2 regions of the Nitrobacter vulgaris genome follow, and region 1 is predicted to be linked to the other one. Evidence: predicted binding sites of a transcription regulator. Region 1 holds the regulator's gene; the other holds the start of a gene.
The links. Region 1 encodes PhoB, which activates phosphate uptake and scavenging genes when phosphate is short. Its sites were predicted from a motif close to TGTCATNNANCTGTCAT; they were not measured.
Positions count from the first base shown of each region.

Region 2: the regulator PhoB is predicted to act here: its motif matches at 12,913-12,929, upstream of GGQ85_RS02090 (RNA degradosome polyphosphate kinase).

Region 1 covers NZ_JAVDPZ010000008.1:95,697-110,220, reverse strand. The annotation lists gene GGQ85_RS07310 (coiled-coil domain-containing protein) at 1-551, shown strand, start outside; gene argF (ornithine carbamoyltransferase) at 624-1,550, opposite strand; gene GGQ85_RS07300 (aspartate aminotransferase family protein) at 1,547-2,758, opposite strand; gene GGQ85_RS07295 (GcrA family cell cycle regulator) at 3,214-3,720, shown strand; gene phoB (phosphate regulon transcriptional regulator PhoB) at 3,970-4,674, opposite strand; gene phoU (phosphate signaling complex protein PhoU) at 4,696-5,412, opposite strand; gene pstB (phosphate ABC transporter ATP-binding protein PstB) at 5,446-6,264, opposite strand; gene pstA (phosphate ABC transporter permease PstA) at 6,261-7,106, opposite strand; gene pstC (phosphate ABC transporter permease subunit PstC) at 7,189-8,178, opposite strand; gene pstS (phosphate ABC transporter substrate-binding protein PstS) at 8,306-9,331, opposite strand; gene GGQ85_RS07260 (ATP-binding protein) at 9,457-10,809, opposite strand; gene GGQ85_RS07255 (putative bifunctional lysylphosphatidylglycerol flippase/synthetase) at 10,790-11,845, opposite strand; gene GGQ85_RS07250 (hypothetical protein) at 11,975-12,301, opposite strand; gene GGQ85_RS07245 (OmpA family protein) at 12,306-13,697, opposite strand; gene GGQ85_RS07240 (polysaccharide deacetylase family protein) at 13,958-14,524, shown strand, end outside.
Region 2 covers NZ_JAVDPZ010000002.1:197,894-212,417, forward strand. The annotation lists gene GGQ85_RS02025 (hypothetical protein) at 23-373, shown strand; gene GGQ85_RS02030 (hypothetical protein) at 644-1,018, opposite strand; gene GGQ85_RS02035 (carbamoyltransferase family protein) at 1,481-3,292, shown strand; gene GGQ85_RS02040 (ETC complex I subunit) at 3,418-3,723, shown strand; gene GGQ85_RS02045 (carboxyl transferase domain-containing protein) at 3,827-5,431, shown strand; gene GGQ85_RS02050 (acetyl/propionyl/methylcrotonyl-CoA carboxylase subunit alpha) at 5,434-7,434, shown strand; gene GGQ85_RS02055 (DUF6481 family protein) at 7,593-7,940, opposite strand; gene ndk (nucleoside-diphosphate kinase) at 8,221-8,643, shown strand; gene GGQ85_RS02065 (YjbE family putative metal transport protein) at 8,682-9,509, shown strand; gene purN (phosphoribosylglycinamide formyltransferase) at 9,642-10,295, opposite strand; gene purM (phosphoribosylformylglycinamidine cyclo-ligase) at 10,319-11,392, opposite strand; gene GGQ85_RS02080 (CDP-alcohol phosphatidyltransferase family protein) at 11,563-12,105, shown strand; gene GGQ85_RS02085 (P-loop NTPase family protein) at 12,170-12,850, shown strand; gene GGQ85_RS02090 (RNA degradosome polyphosphate kinase) at 13,001-14,524, shown strand, end outside.

The DNA.
Region 1 (14,524 bases):
GGCTCGGCGGTCGGGTCAGAGAACTCGAAGCCGACTTCGCTGCGCAGACCACGGCGCTTGCCGAGCGAAATACGAAGAACAGTGAGTTGCGGCGAGTCAAAGCTGCCGCGGAACGCGCCAACAGTGAGTTACGCGACGAGATTGCGTCGCTAAACGGCGGTAAGTCTCCGCTCATCGATGGGCTGCGCAACGAAATACTGGCGACCGAACGGGCGCTGCGCGCTGCCCACGACGAGCGAACCAAATTGCAGCGCGACATCAACGTGCTCCAGCGTCAGGCGGAGTCCGGTACGGTCGAGCAGATGGAAAACGCGCTGTTGCGGGAGCACATTAATGACATCGCCGCCGAAGTCGCGAGGCTGGCCATGACCATCGAAGGGCCGGATTCCCCGATCGAAGCCATCCTGACGGCAACAGCTACGGGTCCCGCCAAAGCCACGAAAACGGTCAATGGCTCGGCGGGTAACGGAGCGATTCCGGTTAGCACGCTGGCCGACCGCATCCGTGCTCTGGAATCTCATGCCCCCCGCGCGGGACGCCGGCCGGGCTAGCTCGCGTTACATCAGGCTTGGCCGCCTCCTTAAATTGGCCGCCTCCTTAAAACACCGGCCGAAACCGCTCCGCTATCCCGCCGCGTGGAGACACCAGGCCAGAATGCCCTTCTGCGCGTGCAGCCGGTTTTCGGCCTCGTCGAACACCACCGACTGCGGTCCGTCAATTACCTCGTCGGTGACCTCGTCGCCGCGATGCGCCGGCAGGCAGTGCATGAACAGCGCGTCCGGCTTTGCGAGCCGCATCAGCTTTGAATTGACCTGGTAAGGCTTGAGCAGATTGTGACGGTGCTCGCCGTCTTTGTCGCCCATCGACACCCAGGTGTCGGTGACGATGCAGTCTGCGCCGCGCACCGCCGCTTCCGGATCCGTGACGAGCCTGATCGGCGCGCCGCTCGATCTGATCCAGTCCTTCAGCAGCTTGTTCGGTGCAAGCTCCGGCGGAGTCGCGATGTTGAGATTAAAGCTGAAGCGCTCCGCCGCGTGCGCCCACGACGCCAGCACGTTGTTGTCGTCGCCGGTCCACGCCACGGTACGGCCCTTGATCGGCCCGCGGTGTTCCTCGAAAGTCATCACGTCGGCCATCACCTGGCAGGGGTGCGATCGCCGCGTCAGTCCGTTAATGACGGGCACGGTTGCGTGGGTCGCCAGTTCCGTCAGCGCGTCGTGGCTGAGGATGCGGATCATGATGATATCGACGAAGCGTGACAGCACCTTCGCGGTATCAGCGATGGTCTCGCCGCGTCCGAGCTGCATTTCGGCCCCGGTCAGCATGATCGCCTCGCCACCGAGCTGGCGCATGCCGACGTCGAACGACACGCGGGTGCGTGTCGAGGGCTTGTCGAAGATCATCGCCAGCGTCTTGCCTTCGAGCGACCTGTCGGCGATCCGGCCCTCCTTGCGTCGCTTCTTCATCGCGACGCTGGCGTCGAGAATCGCGCGCAGTTCCGTCCTCGGCACGTCGAACAGATCGAGAAAATGCCGTGGCGCCTTGCTCATTGCGCGGCTTCCTTCTTGGCGGATGCGCCGGACAGCCTGACGCAGGCCCGCTCCAGCCGCCGCACCGACTCCTCGATCTCGGCGTCGCCGATGATCAGCGGCGGCAGCAAGCGCACAACATTTTCGCCGGCGCCAACGGTCAAGAGCTTTTCCTCACGTAGCGCGCTGACCAGATCGCCCGATGGGACCACGGCCTTGAGGCCGATCAGAAGCCCCTCGCCTCGCACATCGCTAAGCACATCGGGATATCGATCGACGACCGAAGCCAGCTTCTGTTTCAAAAGCAGCGACATCTTTCGGGTCCGCTCGAAGAAGCCAGGCTCAAGCATCACGTCGAGCACGGCATTGGCCGCCGCAACCGCTAGCGGATTACCGCCAAAGGTCGAACCGTGCGAGCCAGGCGTCATGCCGGAAGCGGCTTCCGCGGTCGCAAGACAGGCGCCGATCGGAAAACCGCCGCCGAGCGCCTTCGCCAATGACATCACATCCGGCGCAACGCCAATGCGCTTGTAGGCAAAGAGATCGCCGGTACGCCCCATACCGGTCTGCACCTCGTCAAAAACCAGCAGCAGGCCGCGCTCGTCGCAAAGCTGACGCAGCGCTCGGAAGAACGCGTGGGGCGGCTCGCGCACGCCACCTTCGCCTTGCAACGGCTCGATCAGGATTCCGGCGGTCTCAGGACCGATCGCCTTCTTTACGGCTTCGATATCGCCGAGCGGCACTTGGTCAAAGCCGTCCGCCGGCGGCCCGTATCCTTCGAGATATTTTTTCGAGCCGGTGGCAGCCAGCATCGCCAGCGTGCGACCATGGAAGGCGCCTTCAAAGGTGACCATCCGATAGCGTTCCGGATTGCCCCTGTGGGCATGATAACGGCGCGCGACCTTGATGGCGCACTCCACCGCCTCTGCGCCGGAATTGGCGAAGAAGACGAAATCGGCAAAGCTCTGGTCGCAGAGCCGTGCCGCCAGACGCTCGCCGTCGGGCGATTTGAAAAGGTTCGAGACGTGCCAGAGCTTTGCCGCCTGCGCCTGAAGCGCGGCGACGAGATGCGGGTGACAATGGCCAAGCGCATTCACGGCAACGCCGCTGGTGAAATCGAGATAGCGTCCGCCGTCGGAGCCAAGCAACCAGGCTCCCTCGCCGCTCTCGAATGAAAGATCGGCCCTTGCGAAAACGGGCAATAGATGAGACGCCGCTGCTGTAGTCATGACGATTTGCCGGTTGATGGGAAGCGGAACGGCTCGGCTGCGCTGTGGCGCGACCAACGAACTGTCAGCCCCGGAAACGAAATGTGCCGCCTTTCAAGGCGGCACGCGACGGTTATTCTAGGTGCACGGCGATTACTGTCAATATTCCACTTGTGCTTCGGTGATGCGGGAAAGTCGCAGAATGAGCCGATTCTCTCATTTTCTTGCAGAACATGTGGACGCCGTAAGGCCCGACTCTTGCGCGTGAGTCACGGCATATTGTAGCCTTAGGCTTGTCGAATACGACATCTCGTGCGGCGTTTTGATCCTCGATCGGTCCCTGTTCTCAGCGTAAGCGCCCGGGCGTTTTCCCGCCCGGCGAGGGTTAAGGGATTCTGCCGACACGAGTTTCTCAGGGGGCGCTTCAGGTGCGCGGCCTTGCGGGGGGCACGCCTTAAACAAGGGAACAATGTGCGATGACGGTGATAACCTGGACCGACGACCGTGTCGAACAACTGAAGAAACTTTGGGAAGCGGGACTTTCCGCAAGTCAGATCGCCGCCGAACTCGGCAACGTGACGCGTAACGCGGTGATCGGCAAGGTGCACCGGTTGGGTCTATCGGGCCGCGCCAAGAGCCCTTCGTCAACGGTGCCGCGGCCGCGCAAGGCCCGTCCGGCCCAGCACATGATGCGGGTGTCCCGCCCTGTCTCCCGGGGAAATACCGCGCTCGCGCAGGCCTTCGAGATTGAACTCGAGCCAGACCCGATCGCCTACGACAATGTCGTGCCTATGAGCCAGCGGCTATCACTACTCGAACTCAGCGAAGCCACTTGCCATTGGCCGGTTGGCGACCCCTCGAGTCCGGAATTCTTCTTCTGCGGTGGCAAGGCTCTCACCGGCCTGCCCTATTGCGCGCACCACTCGCGCATCGCCTATCAGCCCGCCGCCGACCGTCGCCGCCAAGCGCCGAAGGCGCGGTAATCACAGCGTAACTTCAAATCTCGTCATAGCCAGGCTTGAGCCGGCCATTTCGTTTTGCGTCCAAGCAGATCGTAGATCTGCGGGAAGCCGCGGTTGACGCTCTATAGCGTTTTCGAGTGAAGTCGATGCCGGTTCGCGTGAAGGAAACGCGTCAAAACAACATCAAGACCTTCGTTTCTGATTCAATCAAAAACAAAATGCTCTAGCGCAGCATCACGACGATTATCGACGCTGTTCAGCTATCCCCGCTTACTCAGTCGCGCTCGCGAACTGCTCGTCCAACGCGTAGCCTGCACCACGCACCGTGCGGATCGGATCCGCCTCACCACCCGGACTGAGCAGTTTACGCAGTCGTCCGATGTGAACGTCGACGGTGCGCTCGTCGATATAGACGTCACGGCCCCAGACGCTGTTGAGCAATTGCTCGCGGCTGAACACCCGGCCGGGATGCTCGAGAAAAAACTCCAACAGCCGATACTCGGTCGGGCCAAGATCGATCGAACGACCGGAACGCGCAACGCGGTGCCTATCGCGGTCGAGCTCTAGGTCGCCAAAAATCAGGATCGATGCCAGCCGCGCCGGACTCGCGCGCCGCAGCAGGCTTTTTACCCTCGCCAGGAGCTCCGGCACCGAGAACGGCTTGACCACGTAGTCGTCGGCGCCGGTCGCAAGCCCCCGCACCCGCTCGCTCTCCTCGCCGCGAGCGGTGAGCATGATGATCGGAAGCTGCTTGGTTTCGGGACGCGCCCGCAGCCGGCGGCATAGCTCGATGCCGGACAGGCCCGGCAACATCCAGTCCAGCACCACAAGATCGGGGATGCGCTCTTTCAGCCGCGTATCCGCCTCATCGCCCCGCGTTACCGTTTCGACCTCATAACCTTCGGCTTCAAGATTGTAACGCAGCAGCGTCGTCAACGCTTCCTCGTCTTCCACTACCAGAATGCGTGCACCCATCGTGTCTCGCCTGATCCCGTTTCAGTTCTGTGGAGTCGCCGATGCGAAACCAGTCATATCCCCCTTGGGACGCTTGTCGAGAATCTGCTGACCCTCGATCATGTAGAACACCGTCTCGGCAATGTTGGTGGCGTGGTCGCCGATTCTCTCGATGTTCTTGGCGCAGAACATGAGATGAATGCAGAACCCGATGTTCCGCGGATCCTCCATCATGTAAGTCAGGAGTTCGCGGAACAAAGAGGTGCAGATAGCATCCACCTCCTCGTCCCCCTTCCAGACTGCCATCGCCGAAGGCAGATCGTGCGCCGCATAAGCGTCGAGCACCGACTTGACCTGGGACCGCACGAGATCGGTCATATGTTCGAGACCGCGGATCAGTTTCAGCGGGCGGAAATCGCTGTCGATCGCAACCACGCGCTTGCCCATGTTCTTGGCGAGATCGCCGATGCGCTCCAGATCGATAGCAACTCGCATGGCGCCGACGATCTCGCGCAGATCCACGGCCATCGGTTGTCGCCGAGCGATAGTCAGCATGGCGCGTTCCTCGATCATGCGCTGCAGCTTGTCGATTTCGGCATCGGCGGCCACGACGCGAGCACCCAATGCAACGTCGCGGCGGATCAACGCGTCCAGGGATTCCACGATCTGCCGTTCAGCCAGTCCGCCCATTTCGGACACCAGCCGCGTCAGCTCCTGGAGGTCGTCGTCGAACGCCTTGGCGGTGTGTTCGAAAGCCATATCAAAATTCTCCTCGCGTCTCCGCAGGCAGCCTCAGCCGAAACGGCCGGTGATGTAATCCTGGGTGCGGCGATCTAAGGGCGATGTGAACAGCTTGTTGGTCGGACCGAATTCGATCATCTCGCCGAGATACATGAACGCGGTGTAGTCCGATACGCGCGCCGCCTGCTGCATATTATGGGTAACGATCGCAATCGTGTAGTGCCTTTTCAGCTCATCGATCAGCTCTTCGATTTTGGCCGTTGAGATCGGGTCGAGAGCCGAGCACGGCTCATCGAACAGGATCACCTCGGGCCGCACCGCAACGGTCCGCGCGATGCACAGGCGCTGCTGCTGACCACCGGAAAGGCTGAGTCCGCTCGCATTGAGCTTGTCCTTGACCTCGTTCCACAAGGCGCCGTCCCGCAGTGCCTTTTCCACCCGATCGTCCATTTCCGATTTCGGCAGCCTCTCGTACAAGCGGATGCCAAACGCAATGTTGTCATAGATCGTCATCGGAAACGGCGTCGGCTTCTGGAACACCATGCCGACCCTGGCGCGCAAAAGATTAAGATCGAGCTTGGGGTCCAGGATGTTGGCGTCGTCCAATAACACGCGTCCTTCGACGCGCTGGCCGGGGTACAGGTCGTACATGCGGTTGAAGATGCGAAGCAGGGTCGATTTTCCGCAACCCGAGGGGCCGATGAAAGCCGTCACGCGGTTGCCGGCGATCGACAGGTTGACGTTCTTTAGCGCATGATGCTGGCCGTAATAGAAATTGAGGTTAAGAGCGTCGATCTTCACCGGAATGACCGGATCAATCACCGGCGGTGGAGCAGCCGAGCCTGAGGCGGCGACGGAACCGTGGGTCATTTTGCGATCCTCTCAGAACCCATCAACCTCGCAATGATGTTCAGCGCCAGTACCGCCAAGGTGATCAACAGCGCGGCGCTCCACGCCAGTTCTTTCCAGTAGACGTAAGGGCTCTGCACGAAGTTGTTGATGGTGACAGGAAGGTTAGCGACCGGGTTGGTCAGGTCCATGCTGAAGAATTGGTTGCTCAAGGCGGTGAACAGCAGCGGCGCGGTCTCGCCGGCAACGCGCGCGGTGGCAAGCAGCACGCCGGTGATCAGGCCGGTTCGCGCGGCGCGATAGGCGATGCGCTTGATGACGAGCGAGCGCGGTAAGCCGAGCGCGGAGGCCGCCTCGCGCAGCGAGTTCGGCACCAGGCTCAGCATGTCCTCGGTGGTGCGCACCACGATCGGAATGACGATCACGGCGAGCGCTAGTGACCCCGCGAGTGCCGAGAATCCTCCCATCGGGACCACCACCGCGCCGTATACGAACAAACCGATGATGATTGAAGGCGCACTGAGAAGGATGTCGTTGATGAAGCGAATGACCGGCGCGAGGCGATCGTGCTTGCCGTATTCCGCGAGGTAGGTGCCCGCAAACATCCCGATCGGCGCACCTACCCCCACACCTATCACCGTCATGATGATGGAGCCGACAAGAGCGTTCAGCAGACCGCCTTCGGACGCGCCGGGCGGCGGCGTGTTCTGGGTGAAAAGCTGCCAGCTCATCCCGGCGAGACCGTTATAGAACAGCGTGAACAGAATGAGCCCGAGCCAGGAGACACCGAATGCGGCGGCAACAAAGCAGAGGGCGCGGACGATAACATCTCGACGGCGGCGGGACGCATAGATCGGATTCATGGCTTGACCTGAACAGGCATAATCGCTGGACAAACGAATTCGTTTGTCGGGAAAAACCGGGTTCCGTTCTTCCGTGCCATGCCTATTTCCCTGCCTTCTTCTCCAACCGCAACAGCAACAGCCGCGCTGCGGCGAGCACAAAGAACGTCAGAACGAACAACAGCAGACCGAGCAGCATCAGGCTCGACTGATGCAAGCCGTCGCTCTCCGCGAACTCGCTGGCGATCGCTGCGGAAATCGTCGTGCCGGGCGCGAAGATCGATGGCGAGATGCGGAACGAGTTGCCGATAATAAATGTCACCGCCATCGTTTCGCCGAGCGCACGGCCGAGCGCCAGCATGGCGCCGCCGATCACGCCAACGCGCGTATAGGGCAGCACAACGTGCCAGACGACTTCCCAGGTGGTGCAGCCGACGCCATAGGCCGCCTCTTTCAGGACGGGCGGCACGGTTGCGAATACGTCACGCGAAATCGCGGTGATGAAAGGCAGCACCATGATCCCGAGGATCAGCGACGCGTTGAACAGGCTCAGATACGACGGCGGACCACCGAAGATCGCACCAAGGACCGGCACACCTTCAAATAGGTCTATGAAGAAGGGCTGCACCGTGTTGGCGAGGATCGGACCGAGGATGAAGAAGCCCCACATGCCGTAGATGATCGAAGGAATGCCCGCGAGCAGCTCAATCGCCATGCCGATCGGCCAGCGCGCCCACAGCGGGCACAGCTCGGTAAGGAAAACAGCAATTCCGATTCCGACCGGGACAGCGATCATCATGGCGATGACCGAGGTCAGGACGGTGCCGTACACCGGACTCAGCGCGCCCAGCACCGGCGGCTCGGCGGACGGCGCCCAGCGCTGCGTCGTCAGGAACCCGCTTCCATACTCCACAATCGCAGGCCAGGATCCCACGACCAGCGAAATGATGATTCCGCCAAGCAACATCAGAACGAGCATCGCGCTGATGCGCGTGGTCCAGTAGAACGCGCGATCCCCGAACCTGAATGCGTTCAGAGCGCGGGTTCGATCATAGCGGTCCGCCGACTCCACCGCGCTGCCATGAAGGGCTATTTCCGTCACGCCTATTCCTATGTCCTGTATGTCTCGCAAAGCATCATGCCCGGGATACGGAGACAGCTTTTTTGCACCAGTCAAAAACTAGTGGAGGAGCGCTCTGGCGCTCCTCCACTACCCAAGATCAGCTTTTGATCTCGGAGGTCCAGGTTTTCTTGATTTGCTCGACGACCGAGTCCGGCATCGGAATGTAGTCGAGTTCCTCAGCCATCCTGCCGCCCTTCTCAAACGCCCATTTGAAGAACTTGATGGCTTCAGCGGAGGCCGCCTTGTCGGCCGGCTCATTGTGCATCAGGATGAACGTCGCGGCTGTGATTGGCCAGGAAGTCTCGCCCGGCTGATCCGTCAGGATGACGTAGTATCCCGGCGAGTGAGCCCAATCGGCGCTGGCGGCCGCGGCCTGGAAGGAAGCGATGGTCGGCTGCACCGCCTTGCCGGCCTTGTTGACGAGCGCGACATAAGTCAGCTTGTTCTGCTTGGCATAGGCGTATTCGACATAGCCGATCGAGTTCTTGGTCTGGCCGACATTGCCGGAAACCCCTTCATTGCCTTTGGCACCGACACCCGCCGGCCATTCGACCGCGGTGCCCTCGCCGACCTTGGACTTCCACTCCGCGTTCACCTTGGACAGATAGTTGGTGAAATTGAACGAGGTGCCTGACCCGTCCGAACGATGCACCACCGCGATCGGAGCCGAAGGCAGCTTGACGCCCGGATTGAGTTTCGCGATCACAGGATCGTCCCACTTCGTGACCTTGCCGAGATAGATATCACCGAGCAATTCGCCCGAAAGGACCAGTTCACCAGGCTTCACGCCCTCGACATTCACGACGGGTACGATCGCTCCCATCACCATCGGCCACTGCACAAGACCATCCTTCTCGAGCTTGTCGGCCTTCAGCGGCGCGTCGGTCGCGCCGAAGGTCACCGTCTTGGCAAGAATTTGCTTGATGCCGGCGCCCGACCCGATCGACTGATAGTTCAGACCGTTGCCGGTCTCTTTCTTGTAGGCATCAGCCCATTTGGAATAGACCGGAAACGGGAAGGTCGCGCCCGCGCCAGTGACATCGGCTGCCTTCGCCGGAACCGAAAAGACAGCCGCAGAGGCGACGACGAGGCCAGCGGCGGCGATGACCCGGAAGAAATTCATGCGCGATCTCCCTCGCATTGAGCAGAGAGCGCGGTTGCGCTCATCGCCCCTTCTAGGTACGGCCGATGCTGCTTTTACGACAGTTTGACGACAGTGGCATGACACATCCAAGCATCTGAAACTATTTAATTTTCAGCTTCCGTCGCGTTCTGCGCCTGTGGAAAACAAGCGGTAAAGCTCGCGCCATGACCGGGCACGCTCTCGATCAGGAGCCGACCGCGATGACGGTTGAGAATATGTTTCACCAAGGACAGGCCGAGGCCTGTGCCGCCTTGAGCCCGGCTGTCGCCGACGTCGACCCGATAGAAGCGTTCGGTAAGGCGCGGCAAATGCTCAGGCGCGATGCCAGGACCGAAATCCCGCACCACCACCCGGAATTCCGGCGCGCCCTCCGGCGAGACGCCGAGCATCGACGACACCATGACCCTGCCGCCGGACGCGCCATATTTCAGCGCGTTCTCGATCAGGTTCTCGAATAGCCGCAGCAGCTCCTCACGATCGCCGCAGATCCGCACCGAGGCCTCGGGCAATGCGACCTCGATCTCGACATGACGCTCCGCCGCCAGCGGCTCAAGTCCGTCGACGACCTCTCGTACGATCGGAACAACATCGACAATCGTCTCTGGACGCACATGCGCCGACAGCTCGACCCGCGACAGCGACAAGAGATCGTCGATCAGCCGTGCCATCCGCGCCGCCTGCGCGTGCATGATGCCAAGAAACCGCTCTCGTGCCCGGGCATCCTCGCGCGCAGGACCTTGCAGCGTGTCGATGAACCCCGAGAGCGCAGCGAGAGGCGTGCGCAACTCGTGGCTCGCATTGGCGACGAAATCGGCGCGCATTTCCTCGACCCGGCGCAACGGCGTCTGATCGTGAAACGTCAAAAGCATGCAATAGTCGACGCCACCGAATGCAGTCGGCACCGGAATCGGCGTGATGATCAATTCCATCCACCGATCGACCGGAACAGGATTGAGATAGGTCGTCCGCCGCGATTCCCGGGTCGCAATCGCCTCACGCAACGCTGTGACGATCTCAGGCGCTCGCAGTGCGAACTGCGCGAGCTCGCTCCGGCGCAACGCCGGTACGAGCTGCGCCGCCGCGGCATTGAGATGGATGACGCGGCCGACCCTATCGAGCAGCACGTTGGGATCCGGCATACCGGCAACGATGGCATGTGCCACCTCCGTCTCGACCGGATTGGCCCAGAGTTCGGTTTCGCGCGAGGCATCCGGATCCTGAACCTGCCAGGGCACCAGCGCCGCACCGGTGATGCAGACAAAGGCAACGATGGCGCCCAAAGGCTGCAAGCCGCCGAACACAACCAGTGCGGTCAAAACAAGCCCGGCAACGAGCAGGATGAGCGCGGAGCGGCGCAACCGGTCCGGCCAGGATGTGGACCTCGCACCGGGCCCTGAGACCCGGGAGGCGTTTGCTTCCGCAGCCGCTTGAGTGCTGTCAGGCGCCAGAATCGCCATGCTCCCCCAGATAGGGCAGTTTACTGTCGGGTCCAGCTTTCGATCCGGTCGGCGCCTTACCCACGCGTCTCATTCGCGCGCTGACAAAAACTTCCCGAAACGTGAGCAAGATTATGGAAATGGTGAAGGGCAAAACATAATAGAACAGCCGGAACAACAGCATCCCGGCCAGAAGATCCTTCTTCTCCATCTGCCACAGGCCGATCAGCATGGCAGCGTCGAACACGCCGAGCCCCCCGGGCGAATGACTTGCAAAACCCAGCAACGTCGCGGACACAAAAATCACCGCGACAACGACAAAGCCGACATTGGGCTGGTGGGGAAGCAGCACGTACATCGCGAGTGCGCAAAATCCCAGATCGACGATTCCAATAAAAATTTGCAGCAGCGTCAGCCGACTGCCCGGCAGAACCACCGTCCATGCCCCGCTACCGACGCGACGCGGCCGGATCCCAACCCAGATCACATACCCGATCAGTGCAAGAATGATCGCGATTGCGATCAGCCTATTGAACACTGGCGGAAGCTGATCAATGCTCGTCGCCGCCTCGGGGTGGTAGGCGATACCAAGTCCGAGCACGGCGGCATTGCCGAGCCAGAAGGTGAGACCCGCCAGAAAGCAGACTTTTGCGACATCGACCGCATTCAACCCCCAAGCGGAATAGATGCGATAGCGCACCGCCCCGCCAGTAAACACGCTGGCGCCGACGTTGTGGCCAACCGAATAGCTGGTAAAGGCCGCGAACGCCGTGACGCGGTAGGGGACATGAGTGACCCCGATGGTCCGCACTGCAAACAGGTCATAGAATGTCAGCGTGAAATAGCCCGCGGCAACGAACAGGCCCGCCAACGCGATCGAGCTCCACTCGGTCCGCTTGATGGCCTCCATCACCTCCTCGACATCGATGTCCCGGAGAATATGGAAGAGCACGTAGAAAGCGGCCGCGATAACAGTGACGCTGATCGCCACACCGAGCTTGTGCAGGATTCGTTTCCGGCGCAGAATCGAGATCGCTCTGCGTATTAATCCAAGCATCGAGAACCTCGAAATGCGGTCCACGGCAACGTCGTGCCTTTCCGCATTCATTCACGGGACATGGTCGTAGCGTGTTTTGGTTCCTAGTGGAATTCAGCCGGCGTCAACAAATCCCTTAATTTCAACACATCAGAGTGTCTCGCCAGAGTGTTCCGTCGATCCCCCGGACGCCGCCTGACGCGAGACTACCCCCTCGCGCAACCACGATCCGGCCGCGCAACCTGCAAGATAGACTCCGAGCATCACCAGTCCAAGGTCAAGCCAATAACCGAACCGGCCGGGAACAACGTGCATGAAAGCTGCCACAATCAGCGCTAAGACCAGAGCCGATAGCCACCGCGCAGTTGGTTTTGAAACTCCCCGCCCGCGATGCACCACCGCAATCCAACCCATAGCAAGGCCAAGCAGCAACGATACAATGAGCCAAACCCAGTGAAATCCTGCCAGGTAGACCATATCTTTACTGCCTCACAATGAAATCAATGCGTCGATTCTTCGCTTTGCCCTCGTCGGTGTCATTGGTGGCAATTGGCTGAGCGCTGCCGAATCCGATCGGCCTGAATCGACTGGCAGGCAATCCGGCTTTCACCAGAAAGTCCACAACCGCCTGCGCGCGTCGTTCAGACAGTGTCTGGTTAAATGACGCATCACCGTCACTGTCGGTGTGTCCCACGATCTCGATTGTGGCCGTCGGGCAACGCAGCGCGGTTTCCGTCAATTGATCGAGCAGGCCGATCGAATCGAGCTCCAACGTCGCCTGACCGGTTTCAAACTGAATGGTGCGCTTCTCCAGAAGTTCACCGAACAGTTGCTGACACACCGTCGGATCGACCGGGGCTGCCGGCGGCTTGACCGAAATTTCCATTTTTGCCTCCCAGCCACGAGGTAGATCCTTGGGCAAATTAGCGCGGATTTGCCTTTCGGCCGGGTCATATAGCGCGTCGCCGGAGAGATCGACGCTCCGATCAGAGACGACGAGTCTCCCTGTCGACAGACGCGACAAAGATCGCAGCGCCCGCGTGACGACGGCATCGAAGCCTGCCGGCGCACCCAGACTTGCCTTGAGCTTATCGATGATTTTCTCGCCGAATTTGCGGCCCGCGGATGCAACGATCGTGGCATGAATCGCATTGTCGGGCACATACCCCGTCAATATCAGCGTCCCGGCGACCGGATCCTTGTTGGCCTCGAAGACATATGGCGGGGCGTGAATATCGTTGGCGACCGAGTATCCGTCAGGCAAATTCTTCAGCGCCGAGGCGATTGCCTCGCGTCCGCCAAGTTCACGCGCCATACCTGACAGATTCACCGTTAAATCCGAAATCGTTGCCTTGCCGGTCTTGAGCTTGCCTGTCTCACCGATAAGTAGTGTCGCTGCGGCTTCAAATCTCGGCGGCGCCCCGCGCTTTAAATCCATGTGATCAGCGATGTCGATGCCGGCAAACGTTGCACGCGCGGCGTCCAGCAGTTTGTTCTTGACCACCGGCAACGGCGCGTTTCCGCCGAGCGTTACCCTTCCGACCTCCCGTTCGATGGTCCAGACAAACGGTTTGGCTTCGGCGACGAGCGCGGTGCGATCGTTGACCCGTCGCACACCCGGGACCGTCTCTACCGAGGCCACCGCGTTGCTGCGTTCCTGCTCCGAAAACGCCTCGGCGGAGAACATAATGTCGCGCCCGGCGGCGCTGATCGTGGTTTTATCGAGAACGCTGTCCTTGAGTACGGCGGCGGCCTGCTCGCTCAGATCGGCTTCCAGCGGACCCGTTGTCGTCCAAGCGGCTAGCCCCCAAAGAACGATGAGCGGGATGACACCCGGCCACCACTTGCTGCTCCATCTGAAAAATCCGCGCATTCAATATCCTGTCGCGCAAAATCGGCTGCCGACGGACCGGATCATGCAATCCGCTCCAGCTTTTGAAGCGCGCACCGGGTAAAGCCGGACGCGATTCGGTCGGCCGCGCGTGACGAAATGAAGAGAAAACAAACCCTTGCCGGACTGTCAAACCGAAATGAAATGGAGGCCTCATCAGCGACGGACCGAAGGGATAACCGTTTCTTCAACCGTTTCCGACTAAGATTTGGTCAACAGCAGGGACTGGCCGATCACTTCAAATGAAGCAGCTCCGCAACACCGTCATTCGGGCCGGATTGGATGCCCTGTATTTCAGCGGCGCTCATCACCTGCTGCGGCCGATCTTCGCAGGCGTCGGAACGATCTTCATGCTGCACCATGTGCGGCCGCGCCGAAATGCTCCGTTCCAACCCAATCATCACCTGGAAGTGACTCCGGAATTTCTGCGCATGATCCTGGCCCATGTCCGGTCGCGCGGAATCGACATCGTGACCGCGGACGAGATGCATCGCCGGTTGAGCCAACGCGACTTCTCGCGACGGTTTGCGTGCTTCACCTTCGACGATGGCTACCGCGATAACCGCGACTTCGCACTGCCCGCAATGCGCGAATATGACGCGCCGTTCACCGTCTATGTCGCGAATGATTTCGCAAACGGAACCGGTCACCTCTGGTGGGTAGCGCTCGAACGGGTCATTGCCTCCACCGAGCGGATCGACAGCACGATCGGTGACACCGCCATACGTCTCGATACCCGCACAGTCGAACAAAAGCAGGGAGCGTTCTCTCTCATTCACGATCTGCTGCGTGGGCTGCCGGACGACCGC
Region 2 (14,524 bases), on a different contig from region 1:
CGATGGTGGGAAGGACGAAACAATGAGCAGTTGGGTGCTAGGTGCTCGGAAGCCGCTCGAAGGCAACGGCATCGAGATCGACCTTGCGATTGATGGTGGTGATCCGCTCACGTTGGATGCGGTCGAAGCTGAGATCCTGGAAACTGGGTTGGGCAAAACACTCGCGGGCATTGATAACGCGTCCGGCCGAATTTCATGCGTGAACGCAGCCACCCAAATCATCGTTGCAATCGATAAGATCACGGTTGCATCGCTGAGATATGAAAAGGCGGAGCTACTTCGCAACCACCTAAAAGAACTTCTGGCAGGCAGAGGCACTGAATTTACCGATTCAGGCGCCGTCGAAGATCCGCTAGGTACTCCCGTTCCTTGATAAGGGAGATCGAACCAGACCTAGTTCGCGAAGGTGTTGAACGAACCACCGGTGCGTGCGGATACCGGTTCGCGTGAAGAAAACGCGTCAGATTAAGATCTGAGAGCTTCGCCTCTGAATTTTCCATCAGAAGCGGAAAAGCTCCAAGGCGGCATGGATCGCATTCATGCGTCAGACACAGGCGACGCATATTTTGTCTTGAAAGCATCCGCATTCAAAAAAAGGGGCACGCCAACCGGCGCACCCCCGTTGATACTTGCCGAGCGACGATCAGTATGGGCAGATCGTGCGGCCCCAGCGCGGGCTAAAGTAGCACCCGCCATAGCCCATACCAGCGCCGTAGCCTAAGCCGTAGCCCAAGCCGCCGTAGCCCCAGCCGCGACCGCGACCCCAGCCGCCGCCACGACCCCAGCCACCGCCGCGACCCCATCCGCCGCCGCGACCACGGCCGCCGCCGCGACCCCAGCCGCCGCCACGGCCGCCGCCGCCGCGACCACCACCGCGCGCTTCCGCCGAAGTAGTCGATCCGGCGACCAGAACCGAGGACACGCCAGCAACGCTGATAAAATACACGCCAACCATCGCCGCTGCCGCCAGGACGCGAGTGATGATGCTACGTTGCGCGCTCGAACTTTTTTGAATCATCAAGTGAATCTCCAACTCTGTTTGGCACCGTCGTGAAGCAGACCTCGTATTCGGAACAACCATTGTCGCGAATATAAGGCAATCAGTTTGCCTTGGTTTGGTGCATGATAAAATAACATTTCCAACGAACTTGAGCGTTGCCGCTAATCGAGACCAGGGTCGGCTTCCGCTCAGTCAAGGGTCGGCAGCTAACGTGTTAAGGTTCACGCAACGATGGCGAAAAAGACGCGATACTCACGATATAACAATCGATGGTTGTATATAACAACTTTTAGTTGCGTGTATTTTAATCCAAGTTTTCTGGTCGAGCCGTCGTGAACTTCCTGTGCCGCAGAAGCGACGCAAAAGGGCAGGCATAACGTGGCTCCCTTGATGGCGTCATTTAGCCGCATCACCCAGGTTGGGCTTCGCGAATACGAGGCGGCGCCCGAATCCTCCCTCGAGATTGCTCCGCAGAGGCTCATGTCAAAAAAGCACACCTATGTTCTCGGTCTCAACACCTATGATCACGACGTGAGCGCCTGCCTGCTTCGAGACGGCGCCGTTGCTTTCGCTATCGCCAAGGAACGGATCACGCGCGAAAAGCACGCCAGCGGATTCTTCAAGGAGGTCATTGACTACTGTCTCGGAGCCGAAGGCATCGCCATCGGCGACATCGATCTGGTGGTCCGCAATTGCTACATCCTTCCCGTTCCGGAAATGGAGGAGCGGCTGATCTATCAGGACATGCCGGGATTCCTTCTCCCCGAAGAGCGGCTGGACGCGCACGACCATCCGTATTTCCGCTCGCGTTCTGACAAGGTGGTGTCAATCTCACACCATCTGGCGCACGCCTATAGCGCCTTTGCGGCCTGCCCGTTCGATGAGGGCGCAATCATGATCGTCGACGGCGTCGGCAGCTATCGATCGGACGTGACCGAGCCCTATCCGGAAAGTGACACCGCATCGCCGCTCGCGCGCGAGTCGGAGAGCTACTACCAGTTCAGCGGCAAGTCGCTCGAATGCCTGAAGAAGGTTTGGATGGAGCCGGACCGCGGCTTTTTCAGCGACGAATTCTACAACATGCCAGGGCTCGGCGCGCTCTACAGCCGCGCTTCCACTTATGTATTCGGCGACTGGAATAAATGCGGCGAGCTGATGGGGCTCGCACCGTACGGACGCCGCGAGCAGATCAAGTCGCTGATGGACATCACCGACAATCGTCTCACGGTCCCGCGCTGGTCGGCCGAATTTAACCAGCCCTACATCGCTGAAGGTGGCGGAAAATGGGACAGCAGCCCCTCCATGCGGCATTGGGAGGATATGGCATGGCGGGTTCAGGACGACACAGAAAAGGTGCTGCTTGCCCGCGCCAATTGGCTTCGGGAAACCACGGGCGCGAAAAACCTCTGCATCGCCGGCGGCGTGGCGCTGAACTGCGTGGCCAACGGACGCGTCGCGCGGGAAGCCGGATTCGAAAACGTCTGGATTCAGCCAGCGGCGGGTGACGACGGCATCGCCATCGGCTGCGCTCTCTACGGTTGGCTCGAAGTGCAGAAGCAGCAGCGCGGCTTCGTGATGGAGCACGCCTATGTCGGTCGCGGTTATTCGGACGCCGAGGTCGAGGCCGCAACCCAGCGTTCGATCGTCAAGGTCCAGACGGCGGCGGTGAAAAGCTCAAATGTCTACGCCGAAACCGCGAAGCTTCTGGCGGATCAGAAGGTCATCGGCTGGTTTCAGGGGCGTTCCGAGTTCGGCCCGCGCGCGCTCGGCAATCGCAGCCTGATCGCCGATCCGCGCAAGGCCGATATGAAGGATATCCTCAACAGCCGGGTCAAGCACCGCCAGCCGTTCCGCCCTTTCGCGCCCATCGTGTTGGCCGAGCGCATGACCGATGTCTTCGAGGGCGACGAGGATTCACCGTTCATGCTGATCGCCAAGGCGGTTCGGCCGGAATGGCGCGACCGGATTCCGGCGGTGGTTCACGTCGACGGCACGGCGAGAGTGCAGACCGTGCGCGAGAGCACGAACCCCGCACTCTATCGGCTGCTGAAGGAATTCGAGGAGCTGACCGGCGTTCCCGTGCTGATCAACACATCATTCAACGTCAAGGGCGAGCCGATCGTAGAGACGCCGCGCGATGCCATGCGCTGCTTCCTGACCACGGGCATCGATCATCTGGTGTTACATGACACGGTGGTTTCCAAGACAGGCTTGCACCGGATCGTGGGACCGCTCGTCGGCGTCTACACCGACGTGGGCACCGTCGTCATGTCGAACCTCAGGCGAGCCTAAGGGGCCGCGGCGCCATTGCGCTGCGAGAACACCAGATTGTCAGGCCGCGACATAACGATTATATCCGATGGTGTCCGCCGGCTTTTCTGCCGGATCGGCCCGCTAGCAGCAGGTTATAGTGATCCATGACGGCACGTATCTTTAAGCCCGCCAAGAATGCGATGCAGTCGGGCGCTGCCAGAACGAAGGAATGGCAACTGGACTACGAGCCCGAGCAGGCAAGGGTGATCGAACCTCTGATGGGTTGGACCAGTTCCGGCGACATGAAGCAGCAGATCACGCTTCGCTTCGAGACCAAGGAGGATGCGATCGCCTATTGCGAGCGCGAAGGCATCCCCTATCAAGTGATAGAACCAAAGGTGAAGCCGGAGCGAAAAGCCGCCTACGCGGACAATTTTGCGTTTCGCCGCATCGAACCCTGGACCCATTAAGCGGGAGGATGGGCCGAACCAAGGCTGACCTTACCGGGAAGGGCCGGGCACCCTGGCCGGATTAAGGCGCGCGCTTCACGCCTGCCAAGCATTCTGGACTGTCATGGCGCTCCCTTCCGGTGTCGATCCAACGTCGTCAGATTTCGCGCGCAACGTCGAGGCGATGAAAACTCTGGTCCACGAATTGCGCGACAAGCTCGCGAGCGTCGTGGGCGGAGGCGGCGAGACAGCGCGAGCCCGCCACACCTCGCGCGGCAAAATGCTGGCCCGCGACCGTGTCGACCTGCTGCTCGATCCCGGCACCGCGTTTCTTGAGCTATCGCCGCTGGCAGCTAACGGCATGTACGGCGGCGACGTGCATTCCGCGAGCATTATCACCGGCGTCGGGCGCGTCTCGGGCCGCGAGTGCGTGATCGTCGCCAACGATGCGACCATCAAGGGCGGCACCTACTATCCGGTGACTGTGAAGAAGCATCTGCGGGCGCAAGAGATCGCGCGGCAGAACAATCTGCCCTGCATCTACATGGTGGATTCCGGCGGCGCTTTCCTGCCGCAGCAGGACGAAATTTTTCCGGACGAGCGTCACTTCGGCCGCATCTTCTACAATCAGGCCAACATGTCGGCGACAGGCATCCCGCAGATCGCAATCGTGATGGGATCATGCACCGCGGGCGGCGCCTATGTGCCTGCGATGTCGGACGAGAGCATCATCGTCCGCAATCAGGGCACGATCTTTCTAGGCGGTCCGCCGCTTGTGAAGGCGGCCACGGGCGAGGTCGTTACCGCTGAAGAGCTGGGCGGTGCCGACGTGCATTCGCGCCAATCCGGCGTCACCGATCATTATGCGCAAAACGACGCCCATGCGATCGGGATTGCGCGCCGTATCGTTTCCACCCTGAAGCCGCCGAAACACGCTGCGCTTAACATGCATGAACCGCGCGAGCCGCTGTTCGCACGGGAGGAAATCTACGGCGTGGTGCCGGCGGACGGTCGAAAGCCGTTCGATGTGCGCGACATCATCGCCCGCATCGTTGACGGTTCGGAGTTTGATGAATTTAAGAAACTTTACGGCCAGACGCTGGTGTGCGGCTTCGCCCATATCTGGGGATATCCGGTCGGCATCGTCGCCAACAACGGCATCCTGTTCAGCGAAAGCTCGCTGAAGGGAACACATTTCATCGAGCTGTGCTGCCAGCGCGGCATTCCGCTGGTATTCCTGCAAAACATTACGGGCTTCATGGTCGGTAAGAAATACGAAGCGGGCGGCATCGCGCGCGACGGGGCCAAGCTTGTCACGGCGGTTGCGACCGCGGGCGTGCCGAAGTTCACGGTGGTGATCGGCGGCTCCTACGGCGCCGGCAATTACGGCATGTGCGGCCGCGCTTTCTCGCCCCGATTTTTGTGGATGTGGCCGAACGCGCGCATCTCGGTGATGGGCGGCGAACAGGCCGCGATGGTTCTCAGTACGCTGCGCCGGGAGAATATCGAAGCCAAAGGCGGCACCTGGTCTGCGGAGGAGGAGCGCGAATTCCAGGCACCGATCCGCGCGCAATACGAGAACCAGGGCAATCCTTATTACGCCACCGCGCGGCTATGGGATGACGGGGTGATCGATCCTGCCGATACGCGCCTCGTGCTGGGACTCGGATTGTCGGCGGCCGCGAACGCGCCGATCGAGCCAACGACGTTTGGACTGTTCAGGATGTGATCATGGCGAAGCGTCCGCATTATCGCCGTTTCAGCACGCTCCTGATCGCCAATCGCGGTGAGATTGCGTGCCGCGTAATCCGTTCCGCCCGAGCCATGGGTCTGCGCACCGTTGCCGTCTATTCGGAGGCGGATCGCGACGCGATGCATGTTGGCATGGCCGACGATGCCGTGTTGCTTGGACCCGCACCCGCCCGCGACAGCTATCTCAACATCGAGAAAGTGATCGACGCGGCCCGCAAGTCCGGCGCGGAAGGCGTCCATCCGGGCTACGGGTTTTTGTCAGAGAATGCCGGTTTCGCGCAAGCCTGCGCCGATGCCGGCCTCGTGTTCGTCGGACCGACGGCGGCGATGATGACCGCAATGGGGACGAAGTCGGACGCCAAGGCGCTGATGCAAAAGGCAGGCGTGCCGCTGGTGCCAGGCTATCACGGCGAGGCGCAGGACGAAGCCACGCTGCAGGGCGCTGCGGACCGGATCGGCTATCCGGTTCTGGTGAAGGCGTCCGCTGGCGGCGGTGGCCGCGGTATGCGGATCGTGCGTTCGGCTGCGGAACTGACCCCGGCTATCGTCAGCGCCAGGCGGGAGGCCAAGGCGGCATTCGGTGACGACCGGATGCTAATCGAGAAATACGTTGAGAGCCCTCGGCATATCGAGGTGCAGGTGATCGGCGACAGCCATGGCAATCTGGCGTCTTTGTTCGAGCGTGAATGCACCTTACAGCGCAGGCACCAGAAGGTGATCGAGGAAGCGCCGTCGCCGACACTCGACGCCGCGCAGCGCGACAAGGTATGCGAAGCCGCGCGCAAGGCCGCCGCCGCGGTGAGCTATGTCGGCGCGGGCACCGTCGAGTTCGTATCTGACGGCAAGGACGTGTTCTTCATCGAAATGAACACCCGCCTACAAGTTGAGCATCCCGTGACCGAACTCATCACCGGAATCGATCTCGTGGAATGGCAGCTTCGGGTCGCGTTCGGCGAAAAACTGCCGCTGACGCAGGACCAGATCAGACTGAACGGCCACGCCATCGAAGCGCGAGTCTACGCCGAGAATCCAAATAAGAGCTTCATGCCATCTGTCGGCCGAATCAAGACGTGGCGCGCGCCCCCGGAGGTGGATGGCTTGCGCATCGATGCCGGCTACCGTGCAGGCGATGCGGTTCCGCCGAATTACGATGCCATGCTCGCCAAAATAATCGCGTGGGCACCAACCCGCGAAGCCGCGATCTGCCGGCTCAACCGCGGCATCGAAGAAACCGATGTCCGCGGCGTCGTCACCAACATTCCGTTTCTATCCGCGCTGGTCACGCATGCGGACGTGCGCGCCAACGCGGTCGACACGGGGTTTATCGAGCGTCATCTTCAAGACCTGACCCAGCCTTCAGCGGCACCGGGCGAGACCGAACTCGCGGCATCCGTCGCCGCTGTCCTACTGGCGGAAAGCAAGATGTCTCCAACGGACCAGGCATCGCCCTGGCGAACGGCGGGCTGGATGGTGGTCGGCCGACGTCGGCGGCGGTTCGTATTCCGTCAGGGTCAGGCCGAGCACGAGGTCACGTTTGTCTATGGCAATGGCCCGTACGAAATCCGGCTAGGAAAAAAGAATCTTGCATTCGCGTTTGCTGCGGACGACCGAGAAGGCATGATCCTCGCGCTCGATGGAATACGAAGCCATGTTGTCTTCGTCGTCGACGGACGCGAACTCTACTTGCGGACACGCAATGGGCGGTTCGAGTTGCACTGGGTCGATCCCTTTGGCGAAGACGATGAGGAGCAGACCGGCGAAGATCGCATCGTCGCACCGCTTCCGGGCACAGTGGTCGCGCTGCTCGCGGAAGAGGGGGCGCTGTTGGAGAAGGGTGCACCCATCCTCACGCTGGAAGTCATGAAGATGGAGCAGACCTTGCGCGCGCCCTACGCCGGTAAGTTGAAGGAGCTTAAATGCAAGGTCGGCGATATCGTGCAGGAAGGCACCGAACTCGCCGACATCGAGCCTGCGGCTTAGTCTGTCTCACGACCCGGAATTTCCGTCCCCGTGACTTTTCCGTCAGGGTCTATTCTCAGGTAGAGACCAGACACGTCATCAGGCCGATTCGTCTCCGGCAGTTTGCCGCCGGCCGGTATACGGCAATGGTCCGGGACCAACGTCCGCTAAAGTGCTGGCTACTTCTTCCGCCCCTTTCTGGCGGCATAGCGGGCATCGCGCGCCGCCTTGCGCTCGGCCTCAAGCGCCGCGGCGGCGGCGGCGGCTTCTTCTTTCTCCCGGGCGAGTTGCGCGGCGGCGACCGCAGCGGCCTCTGCCTCGCGGGCTTTTTGCGCGGCCTTCTCGACTTCGCGGGCTTGCCGCGCCTTCTCGCGGGCAGCCGCCTGGGCCTCGCGCTCGGCCTGTCTTTGCTTTACGGCGGGATCGTCGGGACCGGGCTTGGCGCGAAACTTGTCGAGAATATTTTTCCGGGCCTCCAGCGCCGCCTTTTGGCGGTCCACGAAGCCGGGTTCCTTGAATCCACTCATCTATCGAAAGCCTGTTCGTTCATCGCAATAGCAGGGTGTGCGGGGGTTTATAGCAGCTTCGCCATCGCATGCGTTGTGAAAAACGCCTGCGCGCTTTGTTATCCATTATTGTCGCTTATTTTCACGAAAATCGCGTGATTTTCAGTGCGCGCAATCCCCGACGCGGGTTGTTTTGCCGCATTACCAGTCCTCCGGCGGCCTGCCGAGCGCGCTTGCCGTGAATGATGCACGCCGATATAAGCGCCGCAATTCCCACGACCGCTGAATCAAGGACGATATCATGGCGATTGAACGCACCTTTTCGATTCTCAAGCCGGACGCGACTGCGCGAAACCTGACCGGCGCGATCAACGCCCTGATAGAAAAGGCTGGACTGCGCGTTGTGGCCCAAAAGCGCATCCGCATGACCCGTGAGCAGGCCGAGACGTTTTACGCCGTGCACAAGACGCGTCCCTTCTTCGGAGAACTCGTCGACTTCATGATTTCCGGGCCAGTGGTCGTGCAAGTGCTCGAGGGCGACAATGCGGTCCTCAGGCATCGCGAGATCATGGGTGCAACCGACCCGTCCAAGGCGGCCGATGGCACCATCCGCAAGCTCCATGCGAAATCGGTCGGTGAAAACTCCGTTCATGGATCGGACGCCGCCGAGACAGCCGCGATCGAGATTGCCCAGTTCTTCTCCGGCAACGAGATAGTCGGCTAGGCCAGATCTGGCGGCGCTCGATCGAAGGGAAGCTGACGTTGGATTCGCTTCTGCACGTCTTCGATCTAACGACGATCGCATCGGCCTTCGAGCAGTTTCGAAACGATGTAGATGATCCGGCATTCTGGCTCGCCGTCGGCAAGATCATTTGGATCGATGTTGTCCTGTCCGGCGACAACGCGCTGGTGATCGCGCTTGCCTGTCGCGGGCTGCCTCCCCAACTGCGTTTTTGGGGAGTGGTGCTTGGCGCCGGCGCTGCGGTCGGCCTTCGCATCATCTTCGCCGGGATCATCACGACCTTGATGGGGTTGCCCTACCTCAAGTTGGCAGGAGGGCTCGCGCTGCTGGTGATTGCCGCCAAATTGCTGGTGCCGGAAAAAGAGAGCGAAGAGGGAATCCCGGCGACCAGCCATCTCTGGGCTGCCGTTCGGGTGGTGGTGGTCGCCGACTTCGTCATGAGTCTCGACAATGTGATTGCGATCGCGGCGGCGGCGAATGGCAGCGTGCCGCTGCTGATCATCGGGCTGGCAGTCAGCGTGCCTCTGATCGTGACGGGCGCCGCGCTGATTATGATGCTTTTGACGCATTTGCCCTTTCTGGTCTGGGCCGGATCGGCGTTGCTGGGCTGGATCGCGGGCGAGGTCATCGCAACCGATCCGGCGGTTGCGCCACAGCTGCATCAATTCTTCGACACGGGCGCGGGTACCTTTCTGGATACAGTCCTGGGGTGGTTCGGCATCGCACCGCAATTTGCCTCCGGCGGACCCGGAGGCGAGGTATTGTGTGGCGTCCTAGGGGTTATGATCGTGCTGATCGCCGGGGCGATCTGGCGCAATCGCACGTGGGCCGCCGATAAGCGCTTCTAAAGCGTGGATAGATTTGGTGGCGACACGTGGGCCGGTCTCCGGCGTAGTTGGGCGCGATCCCGCGGTCGGCTCGGAAATGTGCTCCCCGGTCGCGAGGGGCGTGTTGGACTCGTTTGATCCGACAGAACTTGGTCAGATCACCAACGGCGAGATCAAGCTATCGTCCAGACTGGCCTTTGCCGACGTATTACAAATATCGCCATCCAGTCGCGTGCCACCACCCGCGACCAGCCGCAGCGCATCCGGGTAGATACGATGCTCGATCTCCAGCACGCGTGCGGCCAGTATCTCAGCTGTATCGTCGTCGCGGACGGTCACCGCGCCCTGCATGATGATGGGGCCGGCATCTGTTTCCGCAACAACGAAATGAACCGTGGCGCCAGAGATCTTCACGCCTGCGCGCAGGGCCTGACCGTGGGGGTCGAGTCCTCGGAATGATGGAAGCAGCGAGGGATGGATGTTGAGCATTCGCCCATGCCAACGTTGGACGAACTCAGCAGTGAACAGCCGCATGAAACCGCCGAGGCAGATGAATTCGATGCGCTTGTCGTCCAGAGCGGATTGCAGTTTGGCCTCGAACGCCACGCGATCCTTGCCAAATGGCTTGCTTTCAATGACGAGGGTCTCGATGCCGGCTGCTCCAGCTCTGGCGAGGCCCGCCGCGTCGGCCTTATTGGAAATGACGACCGCGATTTCAGCCGGAAAGTTCGCGGCTTTCGCGGCTTCCACCAGCGCCATCATGTTCGATCCGCGTCCGGAAATCAGGATGGCGACACGGCGTTTCATGCTCTCATTCCCTGCGGGGCGTTCTACATCGCGAGATCGAGGTGGCCCTCGTAAATGACACGGCCTTCATCGCCCGCGACGATCACGTCACCGAGCAACGAAACGCGTTCACCGGCCTGCGCCAACACGTCCACGACTTGCTGAACCGCATCACGGCGCACGATCGCGATCATTCCGATACCGCAATTGAAGGTTCGAAGCATTTCGCGTTCGGATATGCTGCCCTGATGCGCCAGCCATTTGAACACCGGAAGTACCGTCAACCTGGCGAGATCGATCCGCACACCGAGTCCTTCGGGCAATACGCGAGGGATGTTGTCGGTGAAGCCGCCTCCGGTGATGTGGGCAAGCCCTTTCACCGCGCCGGTTTCGCGGATCGCGCGCAGGCAGGATTTGACGTAAAGCCGGGTAGGGGTTAGCAGCGCGCCTCCCAAGGTCGTAACCGGGGCAAAAGGCGCTGGAGCGGCGAGGGCGGTTCCCGAAACTTCGACAATCTTGCGGACCAGCGAATAGCCATTGGAATGCACGCCGGACGACGCAAGTCCGATCACCGCATCTCCGGCAGCGATATCGCGGGTTGGCAACAGGGCGCCGCGTTCCGCCGCGCCGACTGCGAAGCCGGCAAGATCATAGTCACCCTCCTTGTAGAGGCCCGGCATTTCAGCCGTTTCGCCGCCGATCAGAGCGCAACCCGCCTCCCGGCACCCTTCCGCGATCCCGGCCACGATCGCCGCGGCCGTTTCGGGATCAAGCTTGCCGCAGGCAAAATAATCAAGGAAGAACAACGGCTCCGCACCTTGCACGACGAGATCGTTGACGGACATGGCGACGAGATCGATGCCGATGGTGTCGTGAATACCGGTTTCGATTGCGATCTTGACCTTGGTTCCAACCCCGTCGTTGGCCGCGACCAAAATCGGGTCCGTAAATCCCGCGGCCTTGAGATCAAACAGCCCGCCGAACCCACCGATCTCAGCATCCGCGCCGGCGCGAGCGGTCGCGCGAACCATCGGCTTGATGAGGTCAACCAGCCGGTTGCCGGCGTCGATATCGACACCTGCCCCGGCATAGGTAAGGCCATCGTTCTTGTCGGTCATGCAGCAGCGCTCGAAGACATTTTCCGGCTGGTTACGTCGGATTGCGGACTTGCGCAATGGCTCGCACGGGCTGTCCGCATATACTATGTAGACAAGGGCCGATCCCTGCGGCAAAGCCTTGTCTCCCGAAGGTTTTGTGCGGAAACCATCCGGAGCCTGGGAAACGTCGCGTGAGTATTCCAAATATCATTACGCTCGGCCGCATTCTGCTCGTGCCAGTCCTTATCTGGGCTATCGCCTCCAATCAGATGGAAATCGCGTTTGCCATCTTTGTGGTTGCCGGCGTCAGCGATGCGGTGGACGGGTTTTTAGCCAAGCGCTTCAATATGGCAAGTGAACTGGGCGCGCTTCTGGATCCACTGGCCGACAAGGCGCTGCTGGTCTCGATCTTCGTGACGCTCGGCATCCTGGGGGCCGTTCCCATTTGGCTCGTTATCCTGGTGGTCTCGCGCGACATCATGATCGTCGGGGCCGTGATCGTGTCGTGGCTGTTCAACAAGCCGGTGCCCATGAAGCCGCTGCTGGTTTCGAAGCTCAATACGGGGGCGCAGGTCGGGTTCGCGGCGTTGGTGCTGGCGGCGCTGGGATTTGGATTTGATTCCTCGCCCTATGATACCCTTCTGATGGTCGCCATTGCGGTCTTGACCCTGGTTTCCGTCTCTTTCTATCTCGTTGAGTGGGTGCGTCACATGAGCACCATCGATCCGAAATGAGATGGCACGGTGCGCGCAAGTTGGTGCTGGTGGTCCGGTGTAGAGTTTGTAGTGGAGTAGATGCGTGGCAGACCGCTCCCCCTCCCGTCAGCTCGCATTCGCGCTGCCGCACGCTGAAAGCTTTTCGCGGGACGACTTTCTGGAAGGTCACGCGAACGCGGCGGCGCTATCGCTGATTGAGAGCTGGCCGGAGTGGCCGAACAGGATCATGTTGCTGGCCGGGCCCGAAGGTTGCGGCAAAAGCCATCTCGCGACGATCTGGGCGGAGCAGGCGGGCGCGCGCTCCATAAGCGCGCGAAGCCTGACTGCGGCGACAGTACCAGCTGCTTTGGCGACAGGGGCGCTCGTCGTAGAGGACATTAATCCGCAAGCCTTCGACGAGCTTGCAATGTTTCACCTGATAAATCTCGCCCGTGAAGAGGCCGCGTTCGTGCTGATCACGGCGCGAGTCACTCCGGCCGCGATGGAGATCAGGTTGCGTGATCTCCGTTCGCGACTCCGCGCGGTGCCGGTCGTGACGTTGATGCCGCCTGACGATCAGCTATTCCGGGCGCTGATCGTGAAGTTCTCCGCGGACCGCCAAATGAACATCGACGAAGCGGTCGTCAATTATATCGCAACCCGGACCGAACGATCATTTGCTGCCGCTCGCCTCGCCGTCGAACAACTCGATACCGAATCGTTACGGCTTGGCAGACCTGTGACTCGCGCGCTCGCCGCCGAACTGCTGCGCAATCAGGACTGAAGCCATACGGCTCCGCATCCCTCCGGCTCACCCTTGACGTCACGACCTTCCGTAACATCAAATGTCATGGAAAGGTCATTGAGCTGGCCCATGGTTTGCAGCTGCGCCGCCGTGCCCGCACGACCAACGAGATACGGAACCGTCATATCAATGGATTCAGTTCAAACTATTGCTACCGAAGAAAAAAGGCGGGAGCCGCAACTGGACTCCGCAATCCGCACCAGCCCGGAACGGTTCATCAATCGGGAGCTGTCCTGGCTGCATTTCAATCGTCGCGTACTTGAAGAATCCGTCAATCCCGGCCACCCCGCGCTCGAACGCGTCCGCTTCCTGTCGATTTCCGCCAATAACCTTGACGAGTTCTTCATGGTTCGCGTTGCCGGTATCAAGGCGCAGGTCCGGGAAGGGATTACCGAGCGCAGCCCGGACGGGCTGCCGCCGTCGGAGCAACTTGTTCTCATCAACGAGACGGTCTCAAGGCTCGCGAGCGATCAACAGGCGATCTGGCAAGATCTCCGTAATGTGCTAACCGAAGTCGGGATCGTCCTGATCGATGGCAAGGACGTCACCAAAGCCGAGCGTAGCTGGATTGCGGATCACTTCCTGCACAATATTTTCCCCTTGCTGACGCCGCTCGCTATCGATCCGGCCCACCCCTTTCCATTCATTCCAAGTCTCGGCTTCACCATCGCGCTACAGCTCGCGCGCACCTCTGACGGTAAGCCGATGAATGCGTTGATCCGTATGCCGGGCAAGATCGACCGGTTTCTGAGGCTACCGCCGGCCAGCAAGGACGACCCCGTCAGATTGATCACGCTTGAAGGCGCCACCAGCCTGTTCATCAACCGACTGTTTCCAGGTTACACCGTCAAGGGACAGGGCGCGTTTCGCATCATCCGGGATTCCGAACTGGAGATCGAGGAGGAGGCGGAGGATCTGGTTCGCCTGTTCGAGACCGCATTGAAACGCCGCCGCCGCGGCTCCGTCATCCGGCTCGAGATCGAAGCCGCAATGCCGGCTGAGCTACGGGCATTCGTTCAGCGAGCGTTATCGGCGGCCGACGACGAAGTATTGTTGGTGGATGGCGTCCTGGCCATGAACGAGCTGTCGCAACTCACACGGCTCGATCGGTCAGACCTTGAATTCGTGCCGTACGTCCCGCGCCACCCGGAACGGGTGCGCGATCACGGCGGCGACGTGTTCGCTGCAATCCGGCAGAAAGACCTGATTGTTCATCATCCATATGAATCGTTTGACGTCGTCGTGCAGTTCTTGCAGCAGGCTGCGCGCGACCCTGACGTGGTCGCGATCAAGCAGACGCTCTACCGCACCTCCAACAACTCGCCGATCGTGCGGGCGCTGGTGGAGGCCGCGGAGGCTGGCAAGTCGGTCACGGCGCTCATTGAACTCAAAGCGCGTTTTGACGAAGAGGCCAACATCCGATGGGCGCGCGATCTCGAGCGCGCCGGCGCCCAAGTGGTTTACGGCTTCCTTGAGCTGAAGACGCACGCCAAGCTGTCGCTGGTTGTGCGCCGGGAAGGCGGCAGCCTCGCGACTTACGTCCACACCGGCACCGGCAACTATCACCCCGTGACCGCGCGCATTTACACCGACCTGTCTTATTTTACTTCGGATCCGATTATCGGCCGTGATGCGGCGCGCGTATTCAATTAC